Regions from separate parts of the Novosphingobium sp. BL-S-21 genome, predicted to be linked through region 2. Evidence: riboswitches for the same ligand, from Rfam matches in the RefSeq annotation. Region 2 holds a riboswitch; each other region holds the start of a gene.

Region 1 (7,681 bases), 680 kb from region 2:
GGGCGATGCCTATACGCTCAGCTACATGGCGCAAATGGGCGGCTGGGCCATCCTCGATCATGCCTTGAACGATACCCCCGATTACCGTCCGCTGCTGCGGCTCGGCCATGCCTCGGCGTTGAGCAGTTGGGCGCTGCTGAACAGCGGGACGCCGGAAAGCGGCTATGGCTACTGGTATCCCGGAAAGGCCAACGACGGCGGCGCGGGAGGCGGTTTTGAGCCTGCCGCCCTCGGCGAGACGTGGCTGGACCAGCCCCATCGGCATGGCTCGTGGTATTATTCCTGCGAGATCGACCTCGGCTTCTGCGGGGCTCTGCGCGCCGCCGCCACCTCGCTGGTCGATGACGATCTGTTCGGCCGTATCGCTCTTTCCGGCGTGCTGGAAGAGCGCGATGACCAACTTCTGATCCATCCTCGCGACGGTGTGCGACGGCGCTTCCATGCGCGCCTCGGAGAGCTTTGCCTTGATATCCGGTTGCTGGATGACGGCCGGTTCGCATCTGACACGCCGATCCGGGTGAGCCCTCGGCTCGAACAATGCGCGTTCGAGATCGACCACTCCGCCGGTCCAGCCCGCACCCTCAGGATACACATCGCGGACAGGAACGGGCGGCGCTGGAAGCTGGCAGAATCGAACCGGCCGCCGGTTGCGGGTGTACACGCCATCGTCGTGAAGGAAGGCGCTCAGCGCACCAGCCTAAGGGCCCGAGCTGAATAAACTGAGGTTCTCGCAGCGTCGACAGCCCGTCAACCCTTGCCATGGTAGCGACCCTTGCAAGAGTATCCGCTGATCCGGCGCGGCGGCTGGTTTATCCGCTGACGCCGGAACCGGTCACTGGGCATTGATCGCCCATGCCCTGGAGTCGGTCGATCATTACCATTGCTTTAAAAGCAGATCGCCGGAATCCGTGCACGCATAAAGGCCCGCTGTTGGACCATAAGCGTGCGTCGTTGCCAGGGCGACCGCGGGACGAGCGCCCTCGTCGGGCGAATGGCCGGGACCATTGCCCGTCATGTCCGTGGAGGTAAGGCCGGGATCGACCGCATTCACCTTGATCCCCTCACTCGCTAGTTCCTTGGCCAACTTGACGGTCAGCATGTTGAGCGCTGTTTTCGACGCGCAATATCCGGCAAAGCCCACCGGCCAGGTCTCACTGCGCATGTCCAGTGCATCGCCAAGGGAACTCAATCCACTGCTCATCATCACAATCCGGGCAGAACCGGACTTGCGCAGCAAGGGCAGAAAGGCCTGCGTTACCCGCATGACGCCGAAAACATTTGTCTCGAACATCTGCGCCATCTCATCGATCGATTCCGTGGCTACGGATGGCGGCGGGGCGAACATGAGGCCCGCATTGTTCACCAGCGCATCCAGCCTGCCAGCCTCGCGCTCGACCGTCGCTGCTGCGCGGGCGACACTGATGGCATCGGTGACATCGAGCTGGACGGCATGGGCATCGATGCCTGCCTTCCGCAAGGTATCGGCGGCAGCTTCACCGCGCTTCAGGTCACGGCATCCCAGCCAGACACTGTAACCGCGCGCGCCCAACTGGCGCGCAATGGCAAGGCCGATGCCCTTGTTGGCGCCCGTCACGAGGGCGATGCGATTCGTGCTCGACATACTATCTCATCCTGATCATCAATCCGGCCAGGATAGTACGATATTCGTATTATTCAAGTTTCGTGTTGCGCGATCTTCAGGGTGAGGCGAACGAAATGGGCGCGCTCTGCCGGGTCGAGCGGCTCCAGCATGGCGTTGCAGGCATCCTGATAGCCCTCCATGTAGCCTGCCACGGTATCCTTGCCCCCTTGGGTCAGGTTCAGAGCCACCGATCTGCGGTTCGTCTCGGGCCGGTGGCGCTCGATCATGCCGCGACGCACGAGGCGGTCGATCGAGGACGACATCGTGGTGAGCGCAACCTGAAGATGCCTCGCGACATCACCCAGTTTGCAGTCCGGATTGTCGCCGATGAAGAGCAGCGCCTGCACATCAAGGGCATTGAGCGAATTGGCGATCGCCGCAGTCGCTTCCGCCACTTTGAAACGACGGGTGAACCGCTCAAAGGCGAGGGTGAGTTGTCTCAGTTGTTCGGCAGGAGGAGCGATCATGCACCCTTGAAGCATCTTTGGGGCTGGCGGGTAAGCCCCGGTGCGTTAGGCTTATCACATTAAGCGGCAGCTTCCCGAAAGTGCCTGGGTCCTCTGACGCGGCTCGCCTCAAACTTCAATCAGGTCATGGTGAACTCGGGGACCGATGGTCACAAAAGTGTGCGCTGTCGCACCAGGTAATCGGGACCGCTGTGGCGCCGGGTGCGCTGGGTATGGGACTGGACCTTCGGGCAATGGCTTTGACGGAGGCGGGTTTTGCCCAATGCGACCGCGCTCGGTGACGATTGCGAGCGATAGCTACGCTCTTCCAGCGAAGTCCGCGCCGGGCGCGCAGTCTACGCCAGCGCGCGCGTTTCGCTGCAATGCCTTGGCGGCGCCGCCGGACCAACATGGCCCCGCGGCGCGACGTTCGGGTTACTCCGGCTTGTGTTCCAGCGTGAAGCTGAGCGTCGCGGTGTGCTCGACATTACGATACCTGGCGGGATTGTCGCTCGGGCCGTCGTAGACGGCATGGATGACGTTGAGCCCCTGATTGCGAACGGCAAAGGTGACGGTGCCGTCGGAGCCGGTGACGGTTTCCTTGGCGTCCGGATCGTTGACGAAGTCGTTGATGAGGCGCGCGCCCGCTACCGGCCGGCCTTTATACAGCACCTTGTACGTCAGCTTCTGGCCCAGCATCGCCGGGATCGCGCCGGCGGGGACGATCTGCAGGGTCTGGCCGGGAAGCGCAGGGACGGTGCCGGCGAACGGGCCCTGAATCCGGACGGCATACTTGATGTTCTTGGTGGAGATGTCGGCGCCGGGCATCTCGTCCAGGCCCTTCTTCTCGTACTCGCCGCCCTTCATCCGCGACCATACGCCGTTCTGCAGGATCGCAGTCACGAACCTGGGCCTGGTTTCGGTCTCGACGAGCATCGCGAGCCCCGAGATCCGGTGCTGCGCCTTGATCGGCTTGACCTCGGCATCGTAGGCGGCAACCGTATCGATCAATGGCTCCCGCTTCACCATGTCGAGATCGTCGGCGCCTTCGCCGTAGATCAGCACGATCTGCTTCGAGCGTTCGGTAATGTAGATGCCGTGCGCCTGGGCGGGCAGTGCGGGCGCGAGCAGCAGAGCGGTGAGGATCGCGGCTTTCATGGCAGTCTTCATCATGCACATCCTTGCTTGAGTTCGGCGGACGAGACGGGTCTTGCCGGCCATCACAGGCCGACCGTGATGCTGGCGATCGCGCTGAGCGGAACGCCGGGATAAAGATTGCTGCCGAAGCCGCGCTCGGCGTATTTCTTGTCGAACAGGTTGTTGACGTTGACCTGCAGCTTCACGTTCTCGGCCAGCGGATAGTAGGCCAGCAGGTTCGCCGTTGCGTAAGAGCGGATGTAAGGCGCGGTCGCCGCAGTGCCGGCGATGCGCCCACCGACGTAAGTGACGCCTGCACCCGCGCCGAGCCCCTTGAGGGCGCCTTCCTGCACTTCGTAGACGTTGAGCAGGCTGGCCGAATGGCGCGGCGTGTTGGGCAGGCGCTGGCCGAGCCGCAGGCGATTGTCCTTCGTCACTTCGGCATCGGCGAAGACATAGCCGCCCACGATCCGCCATGCTCTGGTCAGGTTGCCCGTGATCGATAAGTCGATGCCCCGGCTGCGCACTTCGCCGGCGGCGATACTGTAATCCAGATTGTCCGGGTCAGTGGTCGCGACGTTCTGCTTGGTGGTGTGGAACAGCGCCGCTGTTGCGCTCAGCCTGCCGTCCAGCAGTTCCAGCTTCACACCGGCCTCGTAGCTGGTGCCGCGTTCCGGCGCGATGACATTGCCGTTCACGTCCGCTGCGGTGTTCGGCTTGTTGGAGCGGGCATAACTGCCGTAGACCGAAACTTGCGGGGCCAGCACGAAGACCGTCCCAAGGCGCGGGGTAAATACCGTCTGCTTGAACGCAGAAGTGACCCCGTTGCGCAAGTTCAGGTTGTCGCTCTCGTATCGCTCCAGTCGTCCGCCGACCAGCAGCTTCAGCCAGGGTAGCAATGACACCTGGTCCTGGGCGTAGCCCGCGAATGTGCGCGTCTGGGTGCGGATGCTGGTGAAGGTACCGTTCAGCGGCGGGATTGCGGAGCCATAGACCGGCGCCAAGATGTCCAGCGTGAAGGGCGACAGCGTGGGGCTCGAATTGCGGATGACCTCGGTATAGTGGAAGGCCTCGAACTCGGCGCCCAGCAGCACTTCGTGCTCGACGCTGCCGGTGGCGAACTGGCCGGTCAGGTTCACCTGTGCATCCAGATCGCGCCACCGCAAGGTACGCTCGCTATAAGTGCGCACCAGGGTGCGGCCATCTGCGCGCAGACTGGAGGCCTGGATGCCGGGGCCGCCCAACTCGCCATTGTAGTACTGGGCGCCCGCCCGCAGCTTCCAGTCGGGCGCCAGCTTGTATTCCGCGACGAGGCTGCCAAGGCCATTGCGCACGCGCCACCGGCCGACGGACGGCTCGCCGAAGAACCGCGAAGCGGGAATGGCGATGTCGAGCTGATTGCTGAAGGCGGGATTGCCGCGGTCCAGCGGGGTCTTCACCTGCACGAACTCGCTGCTGAGAGTGAAGGTCAGGTCCGGCGAGGCATCCCAGGCGACGACCGGCGCGACCACGATGCGGTCGGACTGGACATGATCGCGGAAGCTGTCGCCACCTTCCACGGCTGCGCCGAGGCGGTAGCGCACGGTCTTTGCCCTATCGAAGGGACCGGTGGCATCGACCGTTCCTCGCCAACCGCCGAAGCTGTCGATCCGGCCGCTGACGGTCTGGGCCATCCTGTCGGCAGGTACGCGCGAAACGATGTTGAACGTGCCGCCCGGATCTCCGCGACCATACAGCAGGGCGGCGGGGCCACGCAGCACCTCCACGCGCTCGACGGCGATGGAGTCCGGTGCCGGCGGATAGCCGCGGTTCATCGGAAAACCGTTGCGGAAGTATTCCGAGGTTGTGAAACCACGCAAGTTGTAGTCGGTGAGACCAGTGCCCCCGAAGTTGTTGCCGCGCGTGATGCCTCCGGCGTAGGCAAGCACGTCCTCGACACGGTTCGCTTGCAGATCGTCGACCACCTGCCGCGTCAGCACGGTCACCGACTGGGGCACTTCGAGTAAGGGCGTGTCCGTGCGCGTCGCGCTGCTGGAGCGGGTGACGTTGTAAGCCCCGGTCCTGCCCGTGACGACGATCGTATTGTCGGCGGGCTCGGTCTCGGCAGCACTCGCCATTGTGGGAACCGCCGATAGTGCGAGGCTTCCTGAAAGCAGCGCGGTCTTGGTACTCTGTCTCAATGCAATCCCCCGAGGCGTCGAGCAACACCGGGCAGGAGGCGTCCGCGCGAACGGTCGGCGCGCGCGGTGGCCGGACACCCCAAAGGCGGCTGACGCACGACACCGATGCGGCCTCCGCCGCATTCTCGTCGCTCAGACGGAGAAAACTGACCGTGCCAAGACCATCCCCTGGGTCAGGCAAGAGCGACCGGTGCGCCGGCAGGTCTCCTGGCTTGCGGGTCACAGCTTGATGCACGGCCTTCCCAGGCCTCGCAGGATTTAGCGTCCGGCCCAGTGGCTGGCGGCTCGGGCATTTCCCGTCCGCACATGTGCATCGCGCTCGCCGCTCACAGTTGCAGGGACAGCCTCGGATTCAAAGGCGCGGAGCCCTCTCACCGTGTTCCCTTTTAAGCCTTTTTCAAGGCACCGACGCGATCAGCCCGGGAGCTGAAGCGCCCAGGCCCGGTTGGCGATATCCGTGATGATCTCGATTCGCAATAGCATAAACGCTGCCTGGAATGTCGCTATCTGCCGGCAGTAATGCTTTCGGGAATGATCGTCTGGGCGAACGCCGGGTTTCCAACTCTCTGCTCGCGGTAGCGCAGCGCTTCAGCCATGGTCTCACGTTGCATTATTGAATTTCACTCAGTGCTGCATGTTCATCTTTCAGGCTAATGCATGATGGCGCCCGCGCCTAGATGGTGGGCATGACGATTTTCGTTGCCATGCCCACCGGCCTTGCGCCGCCTCGATGCGCAAATTGGCGCGCTGCCTGCCAGACGCATGGCGACTGGAGGGCTCGCTCCCCAATGGAGACATTCCATGCCCAGACATGAGCGGTTCGGACACCAGGCCTGGCACCAGGCCTGGGCGTCTTCAGGAACCACCCGGCGCTCCATTCTGCAACTCTCTGCCAGCGCAGTTGCACTTGGCTTCCTTCCCTTCACCATCCCATTCGCGGAGGCACAAGACATGTCCAACGGCGCAGATAATTTCTACGTGAGTGACTGCGTCAAGATCGAGAAAGTCACTTTCAGAAGCCAATACGGCATGACCGTCGCCGGCAATCTCTTCATGGCCGACGATTTGGATCGAGGCCGCCGCCACGGCGCCCTTGTCGTCGGCCATCCAATGGGCGCGGTGAAGGAGCAGAGCGCGAACCTCTATGCCACCAGGATGGCGGAGCAGGGCTTCGTCACCAATTGATCAGGCGCCCCAGCGAGCGGTGCCTCTGCCGTGCTGCCGAGCATCGACATGGCACGCAGCAGCAGATCCGCGCATTCAAGGTAAAAGCATGCATGTTTCGATAACCACGACCGCGGATGACGCGGGGCCCGGCGCTGCACCATGGAGTGCAGTTCTGGCAATGACACTGTGTGCTTTCGTACTGGTGTCGTCGGAGTTTCTTCCGGTGAGCCTCCTTACCCCGATGGCGCGCGACATGATCATCAGCGAGGGGCAGGCCGGACAGGCCATTGCCGCGTCCGGTCTGTTCGCTGTTCTGACCAGCCTTTCGATATCGTCGCTCACGCGCAAGCTCGATCGCAAGCTTGTGATCTTGTGGTTGACGGGGCTTATGATCGTATCCGGCGCCATCGTCGCCTTCGCCCCGAGCTATCCGGTGCTGCTGGCTGGGCGGGCCGTTCTCGGAATCGCAATCGGCGGTTGCTGGTCTATGTCGACGGCAGTGCTCATGCGCATCTCGAATAGAGCGTTTCTTCCACGGGCCATCGCGACGCTTCAGGGCGGCAGTGCATTGGCGACGGCCGTGGCGGCGCCGATGGGCAGTTTGCTCGGCTCTGTCGTGGGCTGGCGCGGCGCATTTTTCTGTCTTGTTCCGCTCGCGGCGCTCGCGCTGATATGGCAGGCAATCAGCCTTCCCAGGCTTCCTGCGCAGCACGGATCGCGGCAAGCGAGCGTCATCACCCTTTTGAGCAAGCCCGGCATTTTCATCGGACTGATCGCCGTAGCTGTCCTGTTCATGGGGCAGTTCGCCCTCTTCACCTACCTGCGCCCGTTTCTCGAAACCGTCACCCATGTCGACATATCCTGGCTATCGATCATCCTGCTGTTGATCGGCCTGTCGGGTCTTGCCGGAACGGCCGCCATAGGGCCGCTCGTCGCAATGAACCTGCGCAGGGTGCTCGTGGTCATACCGGCCTTGATGGCTGGCGTGGCCCTGGCATTGGCAAGCTTCGGTGGCTCGTTCTGGCCGACCGTCCTGCTGCTTGCGGCATGGGGCCTGATTGCCACACCGGCGCCGGTAGGATGGTTTACCTGGCTCTCTCAGGTGCTTC
Region 2 (7,681 bases):
TGGCTTCCAGATAGAGCGCCTCGGCAAAGTCGTAGCGGCCCGAGACGTTCCAGATCGTCTTGCGCGCGCCGTCCGTGCGATTGTAGCGCAGGCCCGCCGCCAGGCGGCCCTTCGACGAGATCTCGTCGGTGGTGCGAAGCTGCAGGATCCCGGCGTGGACCTGCTCGCTGGTCGGCGCGATCAGCAGCACGTCGTCCCGGCCGCTGAAGTTCTGGAAGTCGTAGCCCAGCAGGTATTCCAGGCCGGGGTGCAGATGCAGCTTCATCACCGCGCTGCCGCCCCAGTCGCGGTAGCCCCAGAAGGTGCCGGCGGGGTAGATCACCTGGGGCTGATGGTCGGGCAGCGAATTGCGGATCTGGATGTAGGCGGTCTTCCAGTCGTGGAAATAGCCTTTCAGGAAGAACTGCACGCTGTCGCTGCCGGTGTAGTCGAGCCGCAGGCTGGCCACTTCCTCGTTCCGGTCGTTGCGGCTCTCGCGAATGCGGGTGGGGGATAAGTTGTCGAGCTTCGCCTCGGTATGCTGGTACTGCGCGTTGAGTGCGAGATCCGGCGCCAGCGCGTACTGGTACTTGAGCCCGGCCGACCACAAGTCGTAGCCGAGGTGCCGGTCGGTGAGGCTGGGCTGATAGGCGCTGTAGGGCAGGTAGCCTTCCGAGCGATTGTGCGAGGCATAGGCCACGAAGCGGTGGTCGCCCAGGGCGCCGCGCGCATAGCCGTCCAGGGTCGTGCCGCCCCAGCTGTCGACCGAGGCATTGACCTGGCCGCCCGGATCGTCGGAAAAGCTGCGCGTCACCACGTTGATCACTCCGGCCGAAGCCTGGGTGCCGTAGAACAGGCTCTCTCCGCCGCGCAGGACCTCGATCCGCTCGATCATGCTGGCGGGCAGCGTGTCGTTGGGCGAGGTGCTGCCGTACAGGCGGTTGTTGAGGCGGATGCCGTCCATCGTCCAGAGCACGTCCTGCGTGCGCGAACCCTGCAGCGAGACGTCGACGTAAGTGAATGGGCCATTGCGGCCACGCACGTAGAGGCCGGGTACCTGGTCCAGCGCCTTGGTCACGTCCACCGCGCCGCTGTTGCGGATCTGCCGTTCATCGACGGTGACGACGTCGTTGCCGTAGCGGGAGAGTTCCTGCGGCAGCGTCTCTTCCAGGCTCTGCCCGGTGACGACGATCGAAGGGCCATCCGCCTCTGCGGCATCGGCCTCCTGGCCTTCGAACTTCCGGCCCTCGACCTTCCCGCCATCCGCGGCCCGGGCCTGCGCGGCGCAGGCGAGAGTCAGCGCCGCGGCAAGCGCCGCGTGCGAAACGGTTGCGATCTTCATTTCATTCCCCTGCCGGGCGCCAAGCGAGCTTTTGGCAAGGGTCTGCCACTCGCGAACCCAGGCCCGCGAACGACCGGCGCGTCGACCGGCCGGGCGCCCGGATTCGGGACGACCGCTCAGCGCACCGTGCGGCCCTTGCCGCTGGTTCGTCGCTCAGACGGAAAAATCACCGTGCCCCGGCCATCCCCTGGACCAAAGCAAGAGCGACCGTACGCTGGCAGGTCTCCTGGCTCACGGGTCATCGCTCGATGCACGGCCTTCCCAGGCCTCGCAGGATTTAGCGTCCGGCCCAGTGGCTGCGGCAGGGGGCATTGCCCCGCCGCGTGATGTGCATCGCGCTCACCGCTTACAGTTGCAGGGACAGCCTCGGATTCAAGAGGAAGCCTCTCTCACCGTGTTCCCTATTAAGCCTCTTTCGAGGCACCAGCGCGATCATTACCCGCCCTCCTTGCGGAAATGGCGGACGCGATGAGCTAGCCGGGGCGTGCGCCCTGTGCAAGCGGGATGTGTTCGCGTGGGCGAAGCCGGCCAGAGCGCGCCCGTTCCGGTTCACGTCCGTTCCGAGCGGCGTTATCGCGGCGGTGGAAAGTCAGTCGTTCTTGTCGGGACGGCCGGAGCCGACGTCGTCGCGCGGCTTGCCCTTGGCGGTGCGCTGGGACTGCGCATTGGCGCCCGACAGCACCGGGCCGCAAGCGGCGGACTTGGCATCGCCCACGTCCACGAAGGCGAGCAGGCCCGCCACCGGCGTCGCCGCCACGGCCAGTCCAAGGCCCACCCCGGCGCGGCCGAGCAATTGCGGGCTGATGACCTGGAGGGAGGGCTTGGCGAAGCGGCCGCCGATGCCGACAGGCGACTGCCCGGAAAACAGGCTGAACTTCTTGCCGTCCGCGCGGAAGCCCATGTCGAGCGCCTCGGTGTCGAAGCTGAAGCCGCCGCGCCCGGTGATGACGTTTTTCGACGTGTCGATCAGGATCGGGTCGGCCGCCGCCGTGCCGCCTCGCACCGTGAAGGCCACCAGGCCGCAGTTGAGCTGGACGGGCTTCTTCAGCTTGCCCTCGAACATCTTGGAGGCGAATGTGCCGAGGTCCAGCTCGGCCAGCTGCACGTTGCGCGTCCAGAACGTGCCGCGGGGCATGATGAAGGCGATCCGGCCCGATGCCGAAGCGAGCGAATCGTGGATCGTGTCGCCGCGGCCTTCCAGCTTGATGCGGCCGCCGATCGTGCCGGTCGTGCCTGATTCCACCACGCCGTAGCCGGCCAGCAGACGGCCCATCGGCGTGGACTTGAGGCGAATATCGTAGCTTACGGCCGAGGGGCGCTGACGCGTGTCGAACACCAGATCCGAGGCGACATCGCCGCGCGCCATCGAGAATGTCAGCGGCGACAGGGCCAGTCGTCCCCGGTCGAGCGAGAGCTTCAGGGCGATGTTCTGCACCGGCACATTGCGTGAGCGGACCACGCCGACCTTCCAGTCCAGCCCGGCGTCGAAGCGCTGCATCGTCTCCACCGGCAGGGCGGCGTCCGGCAGGACGCGTTGGGCGCCCGCGCCGGTGGCGGCGGCCGCGGCCACGGCGCCTTTCGATGCCACGATGTCCGGGTTGTAGCCGATGAACGGCGCGGCATCAACGATGTCCAGCCGCCTGGTCGCCAGCACGGCATCCAGCCGCAGCCGCTCGGCATTGGTCACCGTCAGCTTGCCCGAAAGGTCGGACTGGCCGAACGTGCCGGTCATGCCGGTGAAGCGATAGGTCTCCCCGTCCTTCACCAGCTGCGCTTTCAGTGCGTAGCGGCGGGTCTGGGGAATGGCGACGTCGATGATGCCCAGCAGTTCGGACAAGTCGCGCCCGCGGGCGCGGACCTTGAGCGGCACGTCCTCGAAATCGGCGATGGAGGGCAGGGTGCCCGAGACGTCGACCTGGTTGTTCGCCGCCCAGGCCGTGAGTTCCAGGGCGTTGCTGCCGCGATTGACGGTGGCGTCGGGGGAGAGCAGCCGGGCGCTCACGCGGAACGGGGTGCTGCGCAAGGTGCCGTCGCCGCGCAGCGAGACGGCCTTGCCGATCCTGGCATCGGTGGAAGTGACGGGATCGACCACGAGATTGGCAAGCAGCGGCATCTGCGGGTCGAGATAGCGGACGCGGGTGTCCGATATGGTGGCGCGGTCGATCCGGGGGAACTCGAAGGGCTTGCCCCCGCCGCCGCTGCCGAAAGTCCAGCTGTTGCGGCCATGGGCCTTGTCCCATTCGAGGTCCACGGCGCCGCCCTGAAGGTCCAGCGTATGAACGTGGCGACGGCCGAACAGCAATGAAAGCGGGGCGATCCGCGCCTCGATATGGCGGGCGGCGAACATCTGCGGGCGGCCCGCCCATTCCGGGTTGGAGACGCTCAGGCCGTCAGCCAGGAACTTGATGCGCAGCGGTGCGAAGTAGAGCTGGAAGTCTCCGCCCACCCTTACCTGCCGCCCGGCGGCCGAGCTGGCAATGCGTTCGAAGGGGTGCTTCAGGAACCGGCCCTTGGTGATGAAGAGGACCAGCCAGGCCGCGAAGACCAGCGCGACGATCGCGATCAGCACATTGCGCAGGATGCGCAGCAGACGGGTGCGGTCCGGCCGCTTGCCCGGGCGGCGATGCCCCGTCTCTTCCCGTGCATGGTCCTGCACATCGATCTGCGCCGCTGCATCCATGTGGGCCTAAGCGCCGACGAGCCGTTTGGTTTCCCGGCAAGGCGCAAGTCCCGCACGTCCGGGCGAAAAATCCCCGAAAGAGCCCAATCGGGCGGAGCTGAGGGGACGGCACGTCATACCTTGGCATGGTTGCGCAGGCGCCGAAAACTGTCAGCTTCGTGGGCACCCTTCGCCAGGAGAGGGGTTTGAACCCTTCGGTGCCCCATTCGATGTCCCGACACGAGGTGAAACATGGCCAGGAACGTTGCCGAACAATTCATTGCCACGCTGGAAGCCGCCGGTGTCAAACGAGTCTACGGCGTGGTCGGTGACAGCCTCAACGGGCTGACCGATGCCATCCGCGCCCATGGCCGGATCGAATGGATCCATGTTCGCCACGAGGAAGTGGCCGCCTTCGCCGCCGGCGCCGAGGCTCACCTGACCGGCAGCATCGCGGTCTGCGCGGGAAGCTGCGGACCGGGCAACCTGCACCTCGTCAACGGCCTGTTCGACTGCCACCGCTCGCGCGTGCCGGTGCTGGCCATCGCCGCCCAGATTCCTTCGCCCGAGATCGGCTCGGGCTATTTCCAGGAAACCCATCCGCAGGAGCTGTTCCGCGAGTGCAGCCATTACTGCGAGCTGGTTTCCGATCCTTCGCAGATGCCGCGCAGCCTGGAAATCGCGATCCGCACCGCCATCGGCGAGCGGGGCGTCTCCGTCCTGGTCATCCCCGGAGACGTGGCGCTGAAGCCCGCCGCCAACGAGGCCTGGCCCAAGCCGCTGGGCCTGCTGCCCAAGCCGCCGGTGGTCGTGCCCGAAGAGGCGCAGCTCGATGCCCTGGCGGCCATGCTGGAGCCGGACAAGCGCGTGACCCTGCTCTGCGGCTCGGGCTGCGAAGGCGCGCACGACGAACTCCTGGCCCTGGCGGAAAAGCTCAAAGCGCCGATCGTCCACGCGCTGAAGGGCAAGGAGCACGTCGAGTACGACAATCCCTACGACGTGGGCATGACCGGGCTGATCGGCTTTTCCTCGGGCTACTACGCGATGATGGATACCGACATCCTGTTGATGCTGGGCACGGACTTTCCCTATCGCCAGTTCTACCCCACCGGCTCCGATGTGCGGACCCTGCAGGTCGACATCCGGCCCGGCCAGCTCGGCCGCCGGGCCTCTCTGGACCTGGGCGTGGTGGGAGACGTGGGGGCGACGATCCGCGCGCTGCTGCCGCGCCTGCCGGACAAGCCGGACCGCAAGCATCTGGACAAGGCGGTCGAGCACTATCGCCGTACCCGCAAGGACCTGGACGGGCTGGCCGAAGGCAAGCCGGGCAAGACGCCGATCCATCCGCAGCAAGTGGCCAAGGCGCTCAGCGACCTGGCGTCCGAGGATGCCGTCTTCACCTTCGATGTCGGCCTGCCCACGGTATGGGCGGCGCGCTACTTGCGGATGAACGGGAAGCGGCGGCTGATCGGCTCGCTCTGGCATGGCTCCATGGCCAATGCCATGCCGATGGCGCTGGGCGCGCAATGCGCCTTTCCCGGTCGGCAGGTGATCTCGCTATCGGGAGACGGCGGGTTCGCCATGCTGATGGGAGACCTGCTGACGCTGCGCCAGTACCGCCTTCCCGCCAAGATCGTGGTCTTCAACAACGGCACGCTGGGCTTCGTGGAAGTGGAGCAGAAGTCCACCGGCTTCCTGCCTTTCGGCACCGAACTCGACAATCCGAACTTCGCGGCCATGGCCGAGGCGATCGGCATCAAGGGAATCCGGCTGGAAGACCCGGCCGACGTCGAAGTCGGCCTGGCCGAGGCGCTGGCCCATGACGGTCCGGTGCTGGTCGATGCCGTGGTCGCCCGGACCGAGTTGCCGATCCCGCCCAAGATCAATGCCGAGATGGCCAAGGGCTTCACGCTCTACATGCTGCGGGCGGTGATGAGCGGGCGCGGCGACGAACTGGTCGATCTGGCGCGCACCAACCTCTGGCATTGACTGGGCGTCGCTGCGGCCGGCGCGGGAACGCCGGCCGCCCGGCGCGCCTTCAATAGACGCAAATCTTGCGGCTGGCACCCTGGACCCAGCAGGCGGGATCGCGCGGGCTGCGCGTGAAGGCGCCTTGCGGCACCATCCGCGCGCCGTTGTCGTAGTCCACCGTGATGCGGTTCGGCGCGGTCTTGTCCGCGTAGTAGGCCCGGCCTTCCACGTCGATGGCGAAGCTGCCGTCGCCGTTGCGGGGATAGAACGTGCAGACCTTGCGCGGATCGCCGTCCAGCACGCATTGCGCCGGGCGGCCCTTGCTGACGGTGCCGCCGTCATAGTCGGCCACCGGCTTCAGCGGGCTGCCGACATGGAGTTCGTTGCCATGGCTGTCCTTCACTTGCGCGCCCGCGGGTGCCGAAAGGGCGGCGGCCAGGGACAATGTCAGGGCCGGAAGGCGAAGCGCGCGCATGATGATTCTTTCAAGTTTCAGGGGCAGGTTTAAGGGGCGAAATTCAGGGGGCGGATACAGAAGGTTGACCTTCGCTGATCGCATCCCGGCAGGGGCGCGGGCAAGGGGTGAACGGGAAATGTCATGATCGGTGCGTGCCGGAGGGGCGCCGCTGTTTACGCGGCGCTGGGCGCGCCCTGGCGAAACCGTGCTTGGCCTGGTTGCCAAGCTCCTTTAAGGGGCCGGGCCAGTGGCCGCCCGGGGACCGGGATCGGCCCTGTGTGGCAGGTTTCGGACAGGCCCCGGGCACGACCAGCAGGAATTTTCGGATGACGGTTTTCAGATGATAGGCGCAAAAGACCTGATCCAGCTCGGCACGCTGGTGGCCGCGCAGCACGGCTGGGCCGCGGCCAAGGCGTTCAAGGCCTACGAGATGCCGGATGCCGACAAGGCCCGGCTGGCGGCCTGCGCGGTGGAGATCCTGAAAGTCTTTCCCAAGGCCGCGAGCGAAGATCGCGCGGCTTCTGCCTGGCTGAGCGCGGCGCTGGCGGTACAGCTCGAACGGCACCTTTCGGCGCCCGTGCAGGTGGTGGCCGGGGTGCTCTCGGTGGATGGAACGCCGGTTCATGGCCGCCGCGAGCCGGTGGACGGCCCCGCCGTGTTCGGCGCCGAGGACCTGCACTGGAGCGGGCACGTCTGGGTCATGGTCGGGCCTTACGTGACCGATATCGCCATCTTCCGCGAGGCTGCTTCCGCCAACTGCCCGGCCGAACTGGCGCGCCACGTCCATTCGGTGTTCGGACCGGACAAAGGCCTCTACGTCGATCACTGGCGGCGCACCAGGCGCTCGGGCCTGGGCTACGAGCCGCAATATGTCCTGAGCAGCGAGGAAGTGACGCGGCTGATGGGCGGCGCCTACCGGCTGATTTCGCCGGCCTGATTTCCGGAAGCCCGTTCGCCGGCGGCCAGCAGGCGGCGCACCAGCCCGTCCAGGGTCAGCCGCTCGGCGTGCGGCGTCAGGGCCAGGGCGGCCTCGGGCATGACCGGATAGGCGGCCTGTGCGGGGTCCTGCACGATGGCCATGCCTCCGGCCGCGGCCACAGCGGCCAGGCCCTCGGCGCCGTCATGGTTGGCGCCGGTGAGCACGGCGCCGATCAGCCCCGGGCCATAGGCATCGGCGGCGCTTTCGAAGAGCACGTCGATCGAGGGGCGGGAAAACTGCACCGGCCCCTCCACCGAAAGCGAGATCGTGCGATCCGCCTCCACCAGCATGTGA
Region 3 (7,681 bases), on a different replicon from region 2:
GCACGGCGCCCGCCATGGCCGCGATCTCACGCCCGCCAAGGCGGCGCAGGGTCTCGAAAGCATCCTCGCAGGCCGCGCCGTGCAGGGCGAGCGCCGCCGTCACCGCCTGGGCCTTGCGCGCCACGCCGGCATCGTCGAGCCCGGTGCCGCGCCCTACCCAGTCGGCCGCAGCCCCGCCGAAGACCTGCGCCGCCAGCGCGGCCGCCGGGGTGGTATTGCCGATCCCCATTTCGCCCACGAAGAACAGATCGCTGTCCGCCGACACCGCGGCGGCACCGCGATCGAGAGCTTCGAGGCACTCGGCCTCGCTGAGAGCGGGCTCTCGCGTAATGTCTCCGGTCGGGCGGTCGAGATCGAGCGGGACGACCGAGAGCGCCGCCCCGCAGGCTGTCGTCAGCGCATTGATCGCCGCGCCGCCGGCCTCGAAATTGGCGACCATCTGCGCCGTGACTTCGCTCGGATAGGCGCTCACCCCGCGCGCCGCGACCCCGTGATTGCCCGCGAAGACCACGGCGCGGATCCGCTCGGCCCGTGGCCGGGTGCGCCCCTGCCAGCCGGCCATGAACACGGCGATGTCCTCCAGCCGCCCGAGCGAGCCCGCAGGCTTGGTGAGCGACGCCTGGCGCGCACGCGCGGCGGCCAGCGCGGGCGCGTCCGGTCCGGGCAGGTCGGCCAGGGCGGCGGCGAAAGCGGCGCGGTTCTCGAAGCGGATCATGTGCCCAGGTACCCTTCCGGCGGGGTGCGGGTGATGAAGTGGCCCTTCACGCCCTGCGGCCACTCGCGATAGGGCACCTGCCCCTCCTCGCTGGCGGCATGGCGCACCGCATATTCGAGGATCGCGCGGGCCGCCTCCGCATCGGGTGCGAAATCGCCGAGCACATAGCCCAGCTTGCCCGGCGCCCGGATCGCCACGGTGCAATGGCGCTGGCAGGCGAAGAGGCAGGGCATTTCCTGCACCGCCACGCCCTGGAGCGCGGGATCGGCAGCCTGCGCCGCGCGCATGGCCTCTGCCAGGACCGCACCGCCGCGCCGACCGTCCTCGTCCTCGCGGACTTCGGCGGAATGGCGGCAGGTGTTGCACACGACCACGGACGGGCCGGGTTCGACTGGAAGCAGCATCAGAACCGGCTCCTCAGTCCGAAATAGACGGTGCGGCCAAGCGTGCCGTAGCCGCTCACGGTTTCGTACTTCTGATCGCCCACGTTTTCGATACGTCCTTGAAGAATCAGGCCTTCCATGACCTGCCACTGCGCGCGCACATCCACCAGCCAGTAGTCGTCCAGCGTGGCGGTGCCGGTCGCCGCATTGAAGCTTTCACCCGAATAGCGCGCGGCCAGGCTGGCGCGCAGGCCCTGCGGCAGCGCCACGCCCAGCTCGGCATTGGCGAGATGACGCGGCACGCGCTGGAGCTGGCGGCCGTAAGTGCCGCTGCCTTGCGTGCGATCCTCTGCCGCGATCCAGCTGTAGTTGCCCTGGGCGAAGAGGACGCCCCATGTGGCCGACGCGGCGAGTTCCAGCCCGCGGGCATGGCTGGCCTTGACGTTGGCATAGTAGCCGAAGCGCGAGGTGCCCGTGCCGGGAACGTAGCAGATGTCCGGCAGGGTGCCGCTGGTGGGGCAGTAGGCAAAGTCGATCAGGTTGTCGGTATCGCGCTCGAACCAGGTCGCCGACAGGCGTAAGGCTTCGCCGAAGCCCTGCTCGGCGCCCAGTTCCCAGCCTTTCGCCTTCTCCGGCTTGAGATCGGCCACGCCGTACATGCTGAACAGCTGATAGAGCGAGGGCGCCTTGAAACCCTCGTCATAACTGGCACGCAGTATCGTGGCGCCGCCATTGGGGGTGTAGACCGCGCCCGCGCTGAACACCGTGTTGCCGCCGAAGCGCGACTGGTGATCGTAGCGCGCGCCGCCATTGAGCGTCAGCCCGGTGAGCGGGGTCACGCGCAGTTCGCCGTAGACGCTCTCGGTATTCGCCCGGCTGGGCACGAGGGCATAAGCCGCGGTGCTGTTCGCGGGCGAGGCGGTGGTCATCCGCTGTTCCTCGCGCTCGGCGCCGAACACGGCCTGGATGGCCTCGCTGAACGTGTAGGTGCCCTGGTACTCGAAACGGCGCACGCGGCCATGGGCGTCGAACGTCAGTTGGCGGACTTGCCGTGCGGGGTCGAAGTTCTCGCGGTCGGTCTCGGTCTGGAGCACGGCCACGCGGTTCGCCAGCCGGCCGTCCAGCAGCGCGAAGTTCACCCCGGCATAGCCCGACCATTCGCGCGTCCACCCATAGGCCAGGGAGTCGCCGGAGGTACCGTCGAACGCGTTCCGCGAATCCGACCAGTAGCCGCGCAGATCCAGCGAGATGCCAGGCGCGACGCGGTAAGTCATCGTGCCGCTGGCCGCGCTGCGCCGGTAGCCGTCGTCCTCCGTGCCATTCGCGCGCGCGGAGATGCCGTCCGTGGCGAAGCGCGAGGCGGCAATGCGCCAGTCGACGGCCTCGGAGGTGCCGCCAAGACCCACGCGGGCCGAGACGGTGTCATGGGTTCCTGCTTCCACCGCGAAGCTGCCTTCCAGCGGCGCGGCCGCGCGGCGGGTGCGGACGTTGACGACACCGCCGATGGCATCGCTGCCCCAGAGGATCGATTGCGGACCGCGCAGGATCTCGACGCGATCGGCATCGTCGACCAGGAAATTGGCAAAGCCATAGCCTCCCGCCGTCGATGAGGCGTCCGACAGGCGCATCCCGTCGATCACCATCACCGTCTGCCCGGCATCGGCACCGCGAATGCGCAGCGACGTGGTGGTGCCATAACCGCCGTTGCGCGACATGCTGATGCCGGGCGTGCGCAGCAGCACATCGGTCAGCGCGATCGGCTGGGCCGCAACGATCTGCGCCTCGTCGAGCACGGTGACGGTATCGGCCACCCGGTCGGCCGCAACGGGCGTGCGCAGGACGGTGACCACGATGCGTTCGTCCAGAGGCACTGCATCGGCCTCCTCGGCCAGGGCCGCGAGCGGGTGCAGCGCCCCTGCAAGGGCTAGCGCGAGAGCCAGGGGGCTGGCGGCGGGAATTCGGCAGTTCACGGCATGTCCTTCGCACGAGCATCGACCCGGCCGGGTCGGCACGCATGCGAAAGGCAGGGCCTCTGCCGCCCATGCAGCGGACGACGCCCCCTCCCGCGCGGCGCGTGCCGGCACGGCAATGGCTGTCGTTGCGCGAGGAATGGCCCCGTTCGCCCGGCTCACCCTGTCCGGTCGAAGAACGACGGCGTCAGGCAGGTCTCCTGGCTCACGGGTCAGTGCCGTTTCGGCCGCCTTCTCAGGGACTTGCACCCCCAATGGCGAATTGGCCGCACGGCTCGCCGCTTACAGTTGCAGGGGCAGCCCGGGCATTCACCCGCGTTCCCTTTTGATCCCCTTGCGGGGAACCTGTCGCTGGAGCGCCCCTATCCCGGTGGGGTGCCGCGTGCAAGAGCCCGGCGCTTGCGCGTGTCCTGCCCGCGCTTGCGCTCTCTGGCGAAGTGCCATAGGCCCGCCGGGCCAGGGGGGCCCGCAAGGGCTTAATCGGGAAGTCCGGGCCAGAGGGGTAATCCCGCTGGAATCCGGCACTGCTCCCGCAACTGTAACCGGGGATGCGCCCCGCCAGCACGCCATTGGCACCGCGCGGTGCCGAGAAGGCGGCGGAAGGCGCGCCGATTCCGAGAAATCGGGCCCAGGAAGTCAGGAAACCGGCCCCCAGCCGTCGATCCTTCGCGCGGGCGGGATGTACCGGGCGGACGGGGGCCATGCCCGATGCGGAGCGCTGCTCCCCGCGGACCCGGTCTTTCGCGAGACGACAAGCCGTACTTGCGCCCAGGAGGATCGAACCGCCATGCCGCCCTGCCCCTTCCGCCTTTCGGATACCGCTCCGTCCGGACGATATTCGTGCCTGCCCGCATGACGGCCTGCCCCGCCCTGCTGGTCACCGCGCCCTCGTCGGGACAGGGCAAGACCCTCGTCACCGCCGCGCTGGCCCGCCGCCACCGCCGCGCCGGGCGCAAAGTGCGGGTGTTCAAGTGCGGGCCGGACTTCCTGGACCCGATGGTGCTGGAAAGGGCCAGCGGCGCGCCCGTCCACCAGCTCGACCTGTTCATGTGCGGAGAGCGGGAATGCCGCGCCTTGCTGCACGAGGCCGCGCGGGACGCCGACCTGATCCTTGTCGAAGGGGCAATGGGCCTGTTCGACGGCACCCCCTCCTCCGCCGACATCGCCCGCCTGTTCGGTCTGCCGGTCATGGCGGTGATCGACGGCGCCTCGATGGCGCAGACGTTCGGTGCGCTGGTCCACGGCCTTTCCACCTACCGCGCGGACGTGACCCTGGCCGCCGTGCTGGCCAACCGCGTCGGCAGCGCGCGCCATGCCGAACTGCTGGAGCGCGGCATGCCGGGCGGGGTGGAATGGCTTGGCACCCTGCGGCGCGATGCCGGGCTCGGCCTGCCCGAACGGCACCTCGGACTGGTGCAGGCCGGGGAGGTGGCGGATATCGAGGCGCGCATAGACCGCGCCGCCGACAGTCTGCCGGAAACCGCGCTCTGGCTGCCCGAGCCGGTGCCCTTCCCCGCCCCGGAAGCCGCCGAAGCGCCGCCCTCCGCGCTGTCAGGCCGCCGCATCGCCATTGCCCGCGACGAGGCCTTCGGCTTCATCTATCCCGCCAACCTCGCATTTCTGGAACGGGCCGGGGCGCGGCTCGCCTTCTTCTCGCCGCTGCGCGATGCCGTGCTGCCCCCTTGCGACGGCTTGTGGCTACCCGGGGGCTATCCCGAGCTGCATCTGGACGCTCTTTCCGCCAATCGCCCGATGATCGCGGCGATCCGCGCCCACTTCCAGGCGGGGCGGCCGATCCTGGCCGAATGCGGCGGCATGCTTTACGCCTCCGAGAGGCTCGAAAGCACCGACGGCGCCAGTGCCGCCCTGCTCGGCCTGCTGCCTGCGCGGGCCGTGATGCAAGGGCGGCTGGCAGCGCTGGGCATGCAGGAGATGGAACTGGGCGGTCATGTCGCGCGGGGCCACACGTTCCACTATTCGCGGCTGGAAACGTCCCTTTTGCCCACCGTCAGCGCCGTCACGCCGGACGGGCGGCCGGGCGAACGCCTGTTCCGCCACGGACCGCTCACGGCCAGCTACATGCACTTCTACTTCCCCTCGGCGCCGGAATTGATCGCCGACCTGCTGACCTGCCAAACCGCCGACCTGGGATTCAGGCGATAGCCGGCAGTTTCGCAAGGTGCTTGTCCAGCGTGAGCGGATAGTCCCGCACGCGCACCCCCGTGGCGTTGTAGACCGCGTTGGCCACGGCCGCGCCGACGCCGCAGAGCCCGAGTTCGCCCACGCCCTTGGCCTTCATCGGCGAGACCTTGTCGTCCGCCTCGTCGAGGAAAACCACGTCCTGGTGCGGAATGTCGGCGTGGACCGGCACTTCGTACCCGGCAAGGTCGTGATTGACGAAGAACCCGAAGCGCTTGTCGACCGCCAGTTCCTCCATCAGCGCGCCGCCCACGCCCATGGTCATGGCGCCGATGACCTGGCTGCGCGCCGTCTTGGGATTGAGGATACGTCCGGCCGCGCAGACCGCCAGCATGCGTCGCACCCGCGTCTCGCCGGTATAGGCGTCCACGGCCGCTTCCACAAAGTGCGCACCGAAGGTCGACTGCTGGAACTTCTTGCCCAGATCGCCCCACTGCATCGTCTCTTCGGCAACGATCTCGCCAGACTTCGCCGCCTCGGCCAGGGCGGCGGAGCGGTTACCCGCGCGCACTTCGCCATCGGCGAATTCCGCGGTGGCCGGATCCATGCCGAGCCGCTGCGCCGCGGCTTCGCGCAGCTTCACGCAAGCCGCATAGACGCCCGACGTGGAGCTGTTGGCGCCCCATTGCCCGCCGGAGCCTGCCGAGGCCGGGAACGAGGAATCGCCCAGCTTCACGCGCACGTTCTCCACCGGCAGGCCCATCATCTCCGCCGCGGTCTGGGCGATGATGGTGTAGGAGCCGGTGCCGATGTCGGTCATGTCGGTCTCCACCGTGACCACGCCGTCGCTCGACAGCCGCACGCGGGCGGCCGATGTCATGTTGATGTTGTTGCGGAACGCCGCCGCCACGCCCATGCCGATCAGCCAGCGCCCGTCGCGCATCTTGCCCGGACGCGTCTGGCGGCGTTCCCAGCCGAAGCGCTTTGCACCGTCCTCCAGGCATCGCACGAGGTTGCGCTGCGAGAAGGGCCGCTCGGGATGCTCGGGATCGACTTGCGTATCGTTGAGCACGCGGAACCGCACCGGGTCCATGCCCAGCTTCTCGGCCACTTCGTCGATGGCGATCTCCAGCGCCATGAGGCCGGGCGCTTCGCCGGGTGCGCGCATGGCATTGGCTTCGGGCAGGTCCAGTTCGGCCAGCCGCAGGGCAGTGAGGCGATTGGCGCCGGCATAGAGCAACTTGGTCTGCTGCGTCGCCGATTCCGGGCCGCCGCCGGGAAGGTCGCCGGACCAGCTTTCATGGCCGATCGCGGTGATGCGCCCGTCCTTGCCGGTGCCGATGCGGATGCGCTGGATCGTGGCCGGGCGGTGCGTGGCGTTGTTGAGCATCAGCGGCCGCGGCATCGCGATCTTCACCGGCCTGCCGCAGGCCTTCGCGCCCAGCGCCGCCATCACCGCATCGGCGCGCAGGAACAGCTTGCCCCCGAAACCGCCGCCGATGAAGGGCGAGCGGACATGGACTTTCTCGGGCGGCAGCTTGAAGGTGGCGGCCAGCTCCTTCTTGTTCCAGGCGATCATCTGGTTGGACGTCCAGACCGAGAGCGCATCCTCTTCCCACCAGGCGATGGTGGCGAAAGGCTCCATCATCGCGTGGTTCTGGTCGGGCGTGGTGTAAGTCTGGTCGAGCTGCACCGCGGCCGAGGCGAAGGCGCCCTCGAAATCCCCGGTATGGGTGTCGGCATCGCTGCCCGTCAGCGGCTGCGCGCCGGGCTTCGCCTTGGCGAGATCGAAACGGCCGTTACCGCGCTCGTATTCGATCCGCACCGCGTTGGCGGCATTGCGCGCCTGCTCGAAGCTCTCGGCCACGACCACCGCCAGCGCCTGATGGTAATGGTCGACAGCGGGACCGCCCAGCAGCTTGGCCGTGTTCATGCTGCCCTTGCCGAGCGGCTGTGCATTTTCGGCGCTGACCACCGCGAGCACGCCGGGCATGCGCTTGGCTTCGGCCGTGTTCATCGCCGTGACCCGCCCCTTGGCGATCCCGGCACCGATCACATACCCGTAGGCCGGCCTGGCCGGCACGTCCTTGTGCTCGTAAGCATAGGGGGCCTGCCCCGTGGTCTTGAGCTTGCCGTCCACGCGGTCGACCGCCTGGCCGATCACTTTCATGGCGTCGATGGGATTGGAGCCCGCAGGCGTATCGAACTTCATGCCCGGTTCTCCTGGATGATCGCCGCCAGCGTGCGCTCCGCCAGAGTGACCTTGAAGGCATTCTCATGGGTCGGCCGCGCGTCTGCGAAAGCCGTGCGCGTCACGGCGCCCGCGCCATTGCGCAGCTGCGCGTCGGCGGCTTCGACCCGCCAGGGCCGCGGCGCGACGCCGCCGAAGGCCACTCGTCCGCTGCCATCCTCGTTCAGCACCGCCGCCACGGAAACGAGCGCGAAGGCGTAGGAGGCCCGGTCGCGCACCTTGT

Evidence for each region. A riboswitch is a leader RNA that binds a small molecule or an ion and turns the genes downstream of it on or off. The one in region 2 is predicted to bind cobalamin.
Region 1: another riboswitch for cobalamin. It lies ahead of ACZ1J6_RS03340 (TonB-dependent siderophore receptor); the one in region 2 lies ahead of ACZ1J6_RS00720 (TonB-dependent receptor plug domain-containing protein).
Region 3: another riboswitch for cobalamin. It lies ahead of ACZ1J6_RS21370 (TonB-dependent receptor plug domain-containing protein); the one in region 2 lies ahead of ACZ1J6_RS00720 (TonB-dependent receptor plug domain-containing protein).

What each region holds. Positions count from the first base shown of each region.
Region 1 covers NZ_CM145495.1:857,472-865,152, forward strand. The annotation lists gene ACZ1J6_RS03320 (DUF5695 domain-containing protein) at 1-718, shown strand, start outside; gene ACZ1J6_RS03325 (SDR family oxidoreductase) at 875-1,594, opposite strand; gene ACZ1J6_RS03330 (MarR family winged helix-turn-helix transcriptional regulator) at 1,675-2,109, opposite strand; gene ACZ1J6_RS03335 (DUF4198 domain-containing protein) at 2,524-3,258, opposite strand; gene ACZ1J6_RS03340 (TonB-dependent siderophore receptor) at 3,309-5,342, opposite strand; cobalamin riboswitch at 5,586-5,830, opposite strand; gene ACZ1J6_RS03345 (alpha/beta hydrolase) at 6,357-6,590, shown strand; gene ACZ1J6_RS03350 (MFS transporter) at 6,796-7,681, shown strand, end outside.
Region 2 covers NZ_CM145495.1:181,239-188,919, forward strand. The annotation lists gene ACZ1J6_RS00720 (TonB-dependent receptor plug domain-containing protein) at 1-1,321, opposite strand, end outside; cobalamin riboswitch at 1,521-1,762, opposite strand; gene ACZ1J6_RS00725 (AsmA family protein) at 1,911-4,001, opposite strand; gene poxB (ubiquinone-dependent pyruvate dehydrogenase) at 4,233-5,969, shown strand; gene ACZ1J6_RS00735 (hypothetical protein) at 6,019-6,426, opposite strand; gene ACZ1J6_RS00740 (hypothetical protein) at 6,749-7,345, shown strand; gene ACZ1J6_RS00745 (chemotaxis protein CheB) at 7,321-7,681, opposite strand, start outside.
Region 3 covers NZ_CM145496.1:2,687,220-2,694,900, reverse strand. The annotation lists gene cobT (nicotinate-nucleotide--dimethylbenzimidazole phosphoribosyltransferase) at 1-715, opposite strand, end outside; gene ACZ1J6_RS21375 (DUF1636 domain-containing protein) at 712-1,119, opposite strand; gene ACZ1J6_RS21370 (TonB-dependent receptor plug domain-containing protein) at 1,119-3,068, opposite strand; cobalamin riboswitch at 3,242-3,432, opposite strand; cobalamin riboswitch at 3,512-3,735, shown strand; gene ACZ1J6_RS21365 (cobyrinate a,c-diamide synthase) at 3,909-5,231, shown strand; gene paoC (aldehyde oxidoreductase molybdenum-binding subunit PaoC) at 5,221-7,419, opposite strand; gene ACZ1J6_RS21355 (FAD binding domain-containing protein) at 7,416-7,681, opposite strand, start outside.